Regions from separate parts of the Arthrobacter sp. 01L42 genome, predicted to be linked through region 1. Evidence: riboswitches for the same ligand, from Rfam matches in the RefSeq annotation. Region 1 holds a riboswitch; each other region holds the start of a gene.
The links. A riboswitch is a leader RNA that binds a small molecule or an ion and turns the genes downstream of it on or off. The one in region 1 is predicted to bind cyclic di-AMP.

Region 1 (3,263 bases):
CCAATGGCGCCCCCGTGGACAGGCCTGTGAACCTGCTGGAGGCCATGGCCGGCTACGGGGTAACTTCCCGGGTTACGGTCAACCGGCTCGCGGAGCCGATCCAGGTGGAGCCGGAGCTTCTGGCCCAGCTCGACGAGGGCGGAATCAGGCCTGGCGCGCTTGTCTCGCTGGAGCGGGTGGGGGAGTACATCTCGGTCCGCGTCCCCGATATCGAAGGTGCCCTGGAACTGCCGCCCGAGGTTGCCGCGCACGTCTTTGTAACAGTCGCCTGACCAGCCACTACGCGCCGGTCATGGGACGACCCATGAGTTGTCCACAATTGCGGTTACGGATTTATTACCGGGCGGCTTAATCGCCTATAGTTAGTGCCCAGTACCGATACCAAAGCGTTACCTGATCCGAAGCCGAGCCCTGCCAGCGGATCAGTCGCAGAACTACCTCCTGGCAGGGGCGGGGGAACCACTTTCGGCTGCTACTTCGGCAGCCTTGGGGTGAAGTCCGTCAGCGGCAAGCAGCTTCCACCGAAGGATCCCCTGGGGATGCATCTGTGCGTGGCTGCTTGCAACGGCGGACCGGGTCTTTGATCTCTCTGACCCGAATCCGACAGCTAACTTCGCAGGCCATCCAGAGAGGAACCGTTCTTGACCACCCAGACCTCCAGGGGCCGTCGCCGCGCGACCGGTCCCGCTCCGGAGCCGCGTCCCGTCGTCGCACACACGGCCGAACGCCCGCGGGACGTGCACCGGGATGAACGCCGTCGCCGTCGCAGTCCGTTCCGCCAGGTCACGGACTTTGCCGCGGCCAGCGGGGTCGGGCAGAAGGCCGGGATCGCCCTGGCCGCAACTGGTCTGGTTCTGACCGTGACGGTCCCCGTCACGAGCCCGGTGATGGCTTCGAATCCGGGCGGGTCCGGCGCACTCTCCGCTGCCGTGCAGCCGGATGTCACCGCTGCCGCCGCCGCCAAAGTCGACTTCAACCGCACGGCCGTCACCACGAAGGGCGATCCGGACGGGAAACTCAAGCAGCTGCTGAGCGCCCAGTCTGTGGGCACCATCACCCGCGCGGCATCGGCCGGCACCCTGGGTGCGCCGCTCGACCAGCTGGTCACGGCCTCGCCCTTCGGCTACCGTGTCAGCCCCATTACCGGGGGCGCGGGGGAGTTCCACCGCGGCCAGGATTTCGCCGCCCAGTGCGGCACGGCGGTCCACGCGGCCGCCAGCGGCACCGTGACCTTCAACGGCTGGCATCCCTTCGGCGGGGGGAACCGCGTGGTCATCGATCACGGCAACGGCCTGGAGACCACGTACAACCACCTGTCCTCGGCCTCGGTCAAGGTCGGCCAGAAGGTTTCCCGCGGTGACGTCGTCGCCATGAGCGGAACCACCGGCGCCTCCACGGGCTGCCACCTCCACTTTGAAGTGATGGTCAACGGCGATGTCGTTGATCCGCTCGGTTGGCTCTAAAAAGCCGATGGGCTGCTCTCAACTTCCTGTGACACGCCGTGATCTGAATGTGACATTGGATCCGGACTGCTGTAGGGTTTGAAGCACGCCAACTTTTCCGAAGTTGGCGCTCTTGAGTGGATTGCCTAGCTCTGCCACCGCTCAAGGTCCGTTCGCATTACATCGTCTGGCAGGGGCGGGGGAACCAATTTTGGCCTTCGAAAGAAGGCCTTGGGGTTAAGTCGTAAAGCTTCCCAGGAAGCAGCGCGGCCGGGTGACTCCCATCCGAATCCGACAGCTCACCTCGTAGGCATTGGGAGAGGCTACTTTCGTGTCTTCACGCCACAATTCTGCGCGCATGCGCACCGGCGAGGCTCTGTCGAGCCCGCTGGAATCCACATCACGTGCCGCCCTTGCCGGCGCCCGGATTGGATCACGTTCCGCAGGCTCAATCTCTAGCGAGCCCGGACAGCATGCAGTTTCCGCTTTTGGCGCGTCTTCGCAGTACACCCTTCGCTAAGTAACCCATTTCGGGGCGATCCGGCGTACCCCCAAGATGCCGGAGCGTCCTCAGTCCGTGCCCGAAAGCGCGCGGTCCAAGGATCACGAAAGAGAGAACTTAATGACTACTCGTGCAAACGTTGCACGGCACCGCGCCGAGGTCACCAAGACCAACTCGCTGGCTGTTATTGCTAAGGCTGTCGGCGACAACGCCGGCGGCGTGGGCCGTCAGGCCGCGGTCATCGCCGCAGCTTCCGGTCTGGTCCTGACCAGCGGAATCGCAGCCAACGCTGCTGAAACCAATGTTCAGCGCGAATCCACCTCCGCTTCGGCCCTGGAAGTCCAGTCCGCAGCTCCGGCCACCATCTCGGCCGCTTCCACCATCGCGATCTCCTACGAGAAGCCCGCCGTGACCACCACGCCGGCTCCCGTTGTCGAGGCTCCCAAGCCCGTTGTCAAGGTCCAGGACGCCACGGCCACCCGCGCCGGCGGCACCGAGCTTGGCGTCAGCGGCGGCGTCGCTGCCCAGGCCCCCGCTGGCATCGGAAGCGGCGCAGGCGCGACCATCGCCGCCGCTGCCTACGCACAGATCGGCGTGGCGCAGGACTGCACCGCCCTCGCCACCAACGCCCTGGCCGCGGCAGGCATCCACTACCACGGCTGGCCGGCAGGTTACCTGTCCCTGGGCCGCACCGTGAGCGCCGCCGAGGCACGCCCGGGCGACCTCGCTTACTACCAGAACGGCGGCGTGGGCATGGCTCACATCGCGGTCTACGTCGGCAACGGCATGGCAGTGCACGGCGGCTGGAACGGCGGCACCACCGCGCTGTACAGCGTCAACGTCGGCTCCGGCCCGGTCTTCATCCGCGTCGGCGCCTAAGCACGAACCCCAGCATTCCGAAAGACCCCCGCCTGCAGGCGGGGGTCTTTTGCGTTGCCGTGCAGTGAACTTTCCGCGCCCGGGACCGCACCGGTGAAAAAATATTCGGTGATCCGGCACTTGAGTGTTTACTCTTGTGTTGTCGATCCATAGCCCGACCATGCAGAGGGCAGCCGGCCCTCGTGCCGCTGGCGGGTGCGGCCGTGAAGAGGTATGCGGATGCGCACTCTCGTTCTGAATGCTGGATATGAACCGCTGGCGGTCATCACCTTCCGCCGGGCGCTCGTCCTTGTCCTGACCGGAAAGGCCAGCGTGGTGGCCGAAGGGGACGACCCCGTGGTCGGCCCCCAGGACATTTTGGGCCGCCCGTCCGTGATCCTGCTGAACCGCTACATCCGGCCCAGGTACAACACAATGACTGCGGTGAGCCGCCGCGGCGT
Region 2 (3,263 bases), on a different contig from region 1:
GCTGCCGAAGCGGACGAGCTGTCCGAAGAGGCTTCCGCCGGGGCTTTGTTCCTGTGCCCGCGAGGCGGCCGGCAGCGGTCCGCGGGCCAGGGCCGCGCGCAGGTCGGGAACCGGGATCCGGCCCGAGACCAGGTCCCGGCTCAACCGTGCCATGCCGCGCAAGTCCGCGAGGGCCGTCTGGACGATGTCCACGCTGGAATCCGGGTCGTCGGTCCAGTCCACCGGGACTTCGTGGACGCGCAGGCCGCACTTTTCTGCCAGGACCAGCAGCTCGGTGTCGAAGAACCAGGCGTTGTCCAGCGTGTGGGGAAGCAGTTGCCGGGCCACGTCCGCCCGGATCGCCTTGAAGCCGCACTGCGCGTCACTGAAGTGGGCGCCCATGAGGGCCTGGAGCAGGAAGTTGTAGCTGCGCGAGATGAATTCCCGTTTGGGTCCGCGGACCACGCGGGAGTTGCGGGACAGCCGTGTCCCGATCGCCAGGTCGGAGTGCCCGGAAATGAGCGGGGCAAGGAGCGGGCCGAGGGCCGCCAGATCAGTGGAAAGATCCACATCCATGTACGCCAGGACCGGCGACGGCGAGGCCAGCCACACCTTGCGGAGTGCGTTTCCGCGGCCCTTTTCTGCCATATGGACCACCGTCACTTCGCGCAGCTCGCGGGCTACCCGTTCCGCGGCCTTGAGCGTTCCGTCGGTGCTGGCGTTGTCCGCCACGGTGATCCGGAAGGAATGCGGGAAGGCGCCGAGCAGGTACGCGTGGAGCCGGCGCAGGCAGGCCTCGAGGTCCCGTTCCTCGTTGAAGACCGGGATGGTGACGTCCAGCAGGGGCGTGCTGGCGCGCGTATCAATGGCCGTGCGCCGGCCGCCGGGGACGGTCAGGGCCCCGGCGATCGGGCCCGGGACGGGTGCGTCGGCCAGGGCAAGCCCCGAGGGTGCCCCGGGGGCCGCCGGGCCGGCCGGCGTCGCCGTGGAGCGGGGCAGGGTTCCTGTGGCCTGGTCTGTGAATGTCATGGCTCAACTTTCCCGGCGGCCCATATGAGGGCTTTAGGGTCAAGCTGTGCGGGGGCTGTGGAAGTCCGGGCCGCCGGGGCCGGTCCGGCCGTGGAGACGCAAAGAGGCCCCGGATCCATGCGGATCCGGGGCCTCCAGGGCGGGGGGCGGCTAGTGCCGGTTTAGTACCAGTTGTGTGCGTAGTGGAAGTTCAGGGCACCGCAGGGGGAACCGTAGCGCGACTTGACGTAGTTCAGGCCCCAGTTGATCTGGGTCCGGTAGTTGGTCATGTAATCGGCGCCGGCGCTCGCCATCTTCGAGGCGGGCAGGGACTGGACCACGCCGTAGGCGCCGCTGCTGGCGTTCGTGGCGGTGGTCTTCCAGTCGGATTCCTTGGTCCACAGCTTGTGCAGGCACTGCATCTGGCCGGGTGCCCAGCCATAGCTTCCCAGCTGGGACGCGGCGTAGGCCTGCGCGCCGGCGGGGTCGTCGACTGCGACCGGCGCGGCTGCCGGTGCCGGTGCCGGAGCGGCTGCCGGTGCCGGAGCGGGGGCCGCCGCGGGAGCCGGAGCAGGTGCGGGGGCTGCCGCGGGGGCCGGAGCAGGTGCTGCCGCGGCTGCCGGTGCGGCAGCAGCGGGCGCGTGGATCAGCGCTTCGGCTGCCTTAACCTCCGAGATCTGGGGAGCCACGTTCTTTTCCGTGGCAGCGGTCGGCCCAGCCACCTGGACCCGCTCGAAGTTGAGCTTGGCCAGCGGGTCAGCCATCGTGGCCGTCTGGCTCGCAACGTTCGCCGTGTGGGCGCCCGGCTCTGCCGCCTGGCTCGCGGCGCCGCCACCCAGCAGCAGCGCGCACGCGGCGGTGACGACGGCGGCACGGCGGCCGGTTACACCGAGCCCGGCGGCGAACCGCGACAGGGCGGATGCCTGCTTGACCGGTTCGGCGCGGTGGCGCGACTTGGCGGCGCCAACTGAGCGGGAATGCGAACCGCCGTCAGGGCGTGTTTGTACCTGGAATTCAGTCATGGTGGCCTCTCAACGCCGGCGGAGTTAGCTGTCGGGTTCGGATGAGGTCATCCGGCCGCACGGAACATCACGTGTCGGCTTCACCCCGAGGGCGCATGAAAGCAGATTGCCCGGGAACTCTGGGTCCCCCGCCTCTGCCTGGTCCAGCGGAATCCGGGAAGCGGCAGAGTTTGGCGTCCGTCCGGATATGCGGCACCGATGGCGGCGCACGCTAACGACGCTACAGGACCCGGCTGCTTAAGTCACATTTTGGTAACAGGAGTCACAGTGCCGGGGTGTCGGGTTGCGCCGGGCTCGCCGGTCGACCGTCCGGGCCGTTTGCGCCGACGGCGGCCGTTCCGGTTACGCCGGCGGCGGCGAGGCGGGCAGCCGCACGGCGAACTCCGTGCGGCCCGGCCGGGACGTGACCTCGACTGTTCCTCCGTGGGCCTCCACGATCGACTGGACAATGGACAGGCCCAACCCGCTGGTGCCCTCGGACGTCGGCGCGGCGGTCGCCGTGCCGTGACCTCCGCGGCTGCCGGAAACGGCGCCGGAGGACGAGCGTGCGGGAGCCCCGGACCCGACCCTCGCCGTCGCGACGGCAGAATCGGCGGGGACGGCTGCGGGGTTCGACGCCGGATTGGTGCGCGAGGCGTCGGCCCGGGTGAAGCGGGCGAAGACCCGGCCGATAAATTCCGGGGCGATGCCGCTGCCATTGTCTGTCACGGTGACCACGGCACTGCCGTCAGCCGAGCGCATAACGCCCGTGACCACCTTGGTCCCGGGTTCCGTGTGCTTGCGCGCATTGGACAGCAGGTTGGCGAGGACCTGGTGAAGCTGGGTCGCATCACCGCGCACCACCACGGGCTCGTCCGGAAGTTCCAGCTGCCAGATGCGGTCCGGGGCCATGACTTTCTCATCGCTGACCGTCTCGATGGCCAGCTGGGTGAGGTCGACGTCGGAGATTTTGAGCGGCTGTCCCTCGTCCAGGCGCGCCAGCAGCAGCAGGTCCTCCACGAGCGTGGTCATCCGCTCGGACTGGCTTTGCACACGGGCGAGGGACCTCTCGCCGTCGGGGGTGAAATGCTCGGTCATCCGCATCAGCTCCGTGTAGCCGCGAATGGCCGTCAGCGGGGTGCGGAGTTCGTGCGAGGCGTCGGCGACGAACTGCCGGACCTTCATCTCGCTCTCCTGCCGCGCCTCGAGAGCGTTGGAGACGTTGTCCAGCATCTTGTTCAGCGCGTAGCCCACGCTGCCCACTTCCGTTCCGGG
Region 3 (3,263 bases), on a different contig from region 1:
CCGCGACGCTGACAGGGATTGTCAACGAACTGCTCCTCGCGGCAACCGCGGAGGCCCCGGACCGTTCCGCGCCCCCTGCCGACCTCGCCGACGCTGCCGCCAGCGTCGCCGGCAGCCTCCAGCAGGTGGCAGAGCAGCGCCAGGTGCGTCTGGAATTCTCCGCCGCTGCCCGGCCGCTGGCCCGGATCGAGAAGAATGCGCTGCGGCGTGCCGTGCTGGCCCTGGCGGACAACGCGCTGGCCCACACGCCTCCGGGCGGCCGCGTGTCCATCACGACCTCAATCGAGCAGAAGCGCGCCGTGATCACGGTGGCGGACTCCGGGACCGGAATCACCGGCGTCGATCAGGCCCGGATCTTTGACCGGTTCGTGCGGACGGCCGGCACCGGCACCTCACAGGGACAGCGGAGCTTTGGCATCGGCCTGGCCCTGGTCCGGGAGATTGCCGTCGCGGCCGGGGGCACCGTCGAGGTGGCCGCGACGGGCGACGAGGGAACCGTCATGAAGTTGACGCTTCCGCTCATGGGCAGCGGGAATCCCTGAGGTCCATCCGCCGGGGAAAGATCTGCCATCGGGATCCCGGACTCCCGAATGCGGAGACAGGAAAGACCGGCGGTCGAGTTGCCCCCAAGGGAACTCGAGCGCCGGTCTTTCCGGACTGTCTGGCCCCGGGTCGGGGCCGTGCGGCTTAGGCGCGGACGAACGTCACGCCGCCGGTCGCGGTGAGCCAGGACAGCGGGTGGACCATGGTCTGGTTCTTGCCGTTCATGCCGCCACTGACCACCTGGCCGTTGCCGGCGTAGATGCCGACGTGGCCGGACTGGACCACCATGTCACCGGGCTGCGGCGTCGCCACAACGGTTCCAAGGCCAAGGAACGCGCGGGGACCGATGTCGCCAACGGGCTTACCCGCGGCGCCAAGGGCCTTTTCCACCATGGCGGTGCAGTCCTGGGTGATGCCCACCTGGCTGTAGGCGGCCGAGAGCATGATGGCGTTGCGTCCGCCCGCGGGCGCCGCGGCCGGCGCTGCTGCCGGAGCTGCTGCCGGAGCGGCCTGCACCTGGATGACCGGCTTGGCCGGAGCCTTGGGCGCTGCCGCCGGGGCTGCAGCGGGAGCCGGAGCCGGTGCGACGGGCTGTTCGATGACCGGCGCGGCAACAGAATCCACTGCGGGGCGCTCGAAGCTGATCTTGACGCTTGAATCGGCGCTGACGGGGGCACTGACCTGTCCGGTGACGTCGACGTTCGACGCCGGAGCAGAGTCACGCTGCACGGGGGCGGTGGCGGCGTTGGCGGCCATTCCGCTGGTCAGGACCAGGCCGGATGCGGCGGCGAGGACGGCGGCATGGCGCGCAAAAGTATTGACTGAAGTCATGAAAAATGTAGCCTCTCCCAATGCCTGCGAGGTGAGCTGTCGGATTCGGATGGGAGGCACCCGGCCGCACTCCCGGGCCCGTCGTTGCGGGCACTGTGCGGCTTCACCCCAAGACCTGCATATCAGCAGATCAAAAGTGGTTTCCCCGTCTCTGCCGGACGTTGATGCGAGTTACCCCCGGGCCGCGGCAGAGTTAGGCAATCGGCTGGGGAGCGCCCGTATCGGAGACAACAGGCACTCATCAACCGTAGCGCGAACCGCACCCGAAAGTCACATTAAGGTAACGGCGCCGTGATGCCGGGCCGCAATTTGCCCATAGGGCGGCGCCGTTTCCGAACATAGGATGATGCCATCAGCACCACCGGAAGCGGAGGCCCGAAAATGAACAGCCATTGTGTCGCCATCTGCCAGTTGAGCACTCAGCCCCAAGAGGATTTCGACGTCAACACCGAGCTGCTGATCCTCGACGGCGGGGACGTCCACGTGAGCACATGGGACGCGGAACCGCGCGACGGGGGTTTCGACGAGCACATCCTTAATGACCGGGTGGACGCGCTCGGGTACATGGTTGTCAACGACTGGGCTTTCCTGGACGGCAAGGCCTATGCGGTGGTGGAACGGCGGTCAGGCCCGGCGCCGGCCGGCCGCCGCGAACCGTGACCTTCCTGTCGCTGGCGCTGATCGCCGTCATCGCCTTGGCTGGCCCCCTGCTGGCCCTGCCGGCGCGCTGGCACTTGCCTGTCATGCTGGGTGAGCTGCTGGCCGGCATCGCGATCGGGCGCTCAGGCCTGGCCCTGGTGGACCCCGCGGACCCGACGTTCACCCTGCTGGCCAATATCGGGTTTGCGCTGATGATGTTCGTGGCAGGCACCCACGTTCCCGTGCGGGATCCGCACATCCGTGGCGCCCTCGGCAAAGGCTCCCGCCGGGCGATGGTGGCCGCAGCGGCAGCGGTGGTGATCGGAACCGGCATCGGACTGCTGTTCGGGACTGGACATGCTCCCCTCTACGTCGTGCTGCTGGCCTCCTCGTCGGCCGCCCTGGTGCTTCCAATCGTCGATTCCCTGCGCCTCGGCGGGCCAGATGTCGTCGCTATGACAGCGCAGGTGGCAATAGCCGACACAGCCTGCATTGTGGCGTTGCCGCTCCTGGTGGATCCGCCCCACGCAGTCCAGGCGGCGCTGGGTGTCCTCGCGGTGACCGGGTGCGCGGTAGTGCTCTTTGTCGGCTTGCGCTGGCTGGAGCGCCAGGGAATCCGTCGGCGCGTGCACCGGCTCTCGGAAAGCCGCAAGTTTGCCCTGGAGCTACGGATCCAGCTGGCCGTGCTCTTCACCCTGGCCGGTGTCGCGACGTGGAGCAATGTGTCTGTGATGATGGCGGGCTTTTCTTTCGGCCTGGTGATGGCTGCGGTCGGCGAACCGCGGCGGCTGGCCCGGCAACTGTTCGCGCTCAGCGACGGCTTCCTGGGTCCGCTCTTCTTCGTGTGGCTGGGTGCATCGCTGACGCTAAGGGACCTGGCCGGGCACCCGGACATGATGGCCCTCGGCCTGTTGCTGGGGGCCGGGGCCCTGCTGGCCCACGCCGACCTGGCTTTCCTGGGACTCCCGCTGTCGCTCGGGGTGTTGTCGGCGGCCCAGCTTGGCGTACCGGTGGCTGCGGCGAGCATCGGCACGCAGCTTCAGGTCCTGCTCCCGGGCGAGGCCGCGGCCCTGCTGGTGGGAGCGCTGGTCACCATAGCCGCGGGCGCCGTCGCCGGGTCACGGGCGGCGAGGACTTTCGCGGTCCCGGCAAATGCCGGCGGCAAGTCCGGAAATTCCGGCAGCGCCGTTGGGCAGGGCGATCCGGGGGGTCCGAAGGCCTGACAGTCCGAATGTCTAAATGCCTGGGCC

Region 2: it holds a riboswitch for cyclic di-AMP, as region 1 does, so the genes downstream of both, AC1DN2_RS12955 (aggregation-promoting factor C-terminal-like domain-containing protein) here and AC1DN2_RS17015 (NlpC/P60 family protein) in region 1, are expected to answer to the same signal.
Region 3: it holds a riboswitch for cyclic di-AMP, as region 1 does, so the genes downstream of both, AC1DN2_RS08965 (hypothetical protein) here and AC1DN2_RS17015 (NlpC/P60 family protein) in region 1, are expected to answer to the same signal.

What each region holds. Positions count from the first base shown of each region.
Region 1 covers NZ_JBFTSL010000020.1:23,186-26,448, forward strand. The annotation lists gene AC1DN2_RS17005 (iron-dependent transcriptional repressor DtxR) at 1-272, shown strand, start outside; cyclic di-AMP (ydaO/yuaA leader) riboswitch at 423-637, shown strand; gene AC1DN2_RS17010 (M23 family metallopeptidase) at 642-1,463, shown strand; cyclic di-AMP (ydaO/yuaA leader) riboswitch at 1,600-1,769, shown strand; gene AC1DN2_RS17015 (NlpC/P60 family protein) at 2,065-2,823, shown strand; gene AC1DN2_RS17020 (HNH endonuclease) at 3,043-3,263, shown strand, end outside.
Region 2 covers NZ_JBFTSL010000013.1:84,732-87,994, reverse strand. The annotation lists gene AC1DN2_RS12960 (bifunctional glycosyltransferase family 2/GtrA family protein) at 1-1,008, opposite strand, end outside; gene AC1DN2_RS12955 (aggregation-promoting factor C-terminal-like domain-containing protein) at 1,170-2,009, opposite strand; cyclic di-AMP (ydaO/yuaA leader) riboswitch at 2,009-2,168, opposite strand; gene AC1DN2_RS12950 (sensor histidine kinase) at 2,352-3,263, opposite strand, start outside.
Region 3 covers NZ_JBFTSL010000008.1:48,066-51,328, forward strand. The annotation lists gene AC1DN2_RS08960 (sensor histidine kinase) at 1-542, shown strand, start outside; gene AC1DN2_RS08965 (hypothetical protein) at 688-1,374, opposite strand; cyclic di-AMP (ydaO/yuaA leader) riboswitch at 1,382-1,584, opposite strand; gene AC1DN2_RS08970 (hypothetical protein) at 1,786-2,034, shown strand; gene AC1DN2_RS08975 (cation:proton antiporter) at 2,031-3,236, shown strand.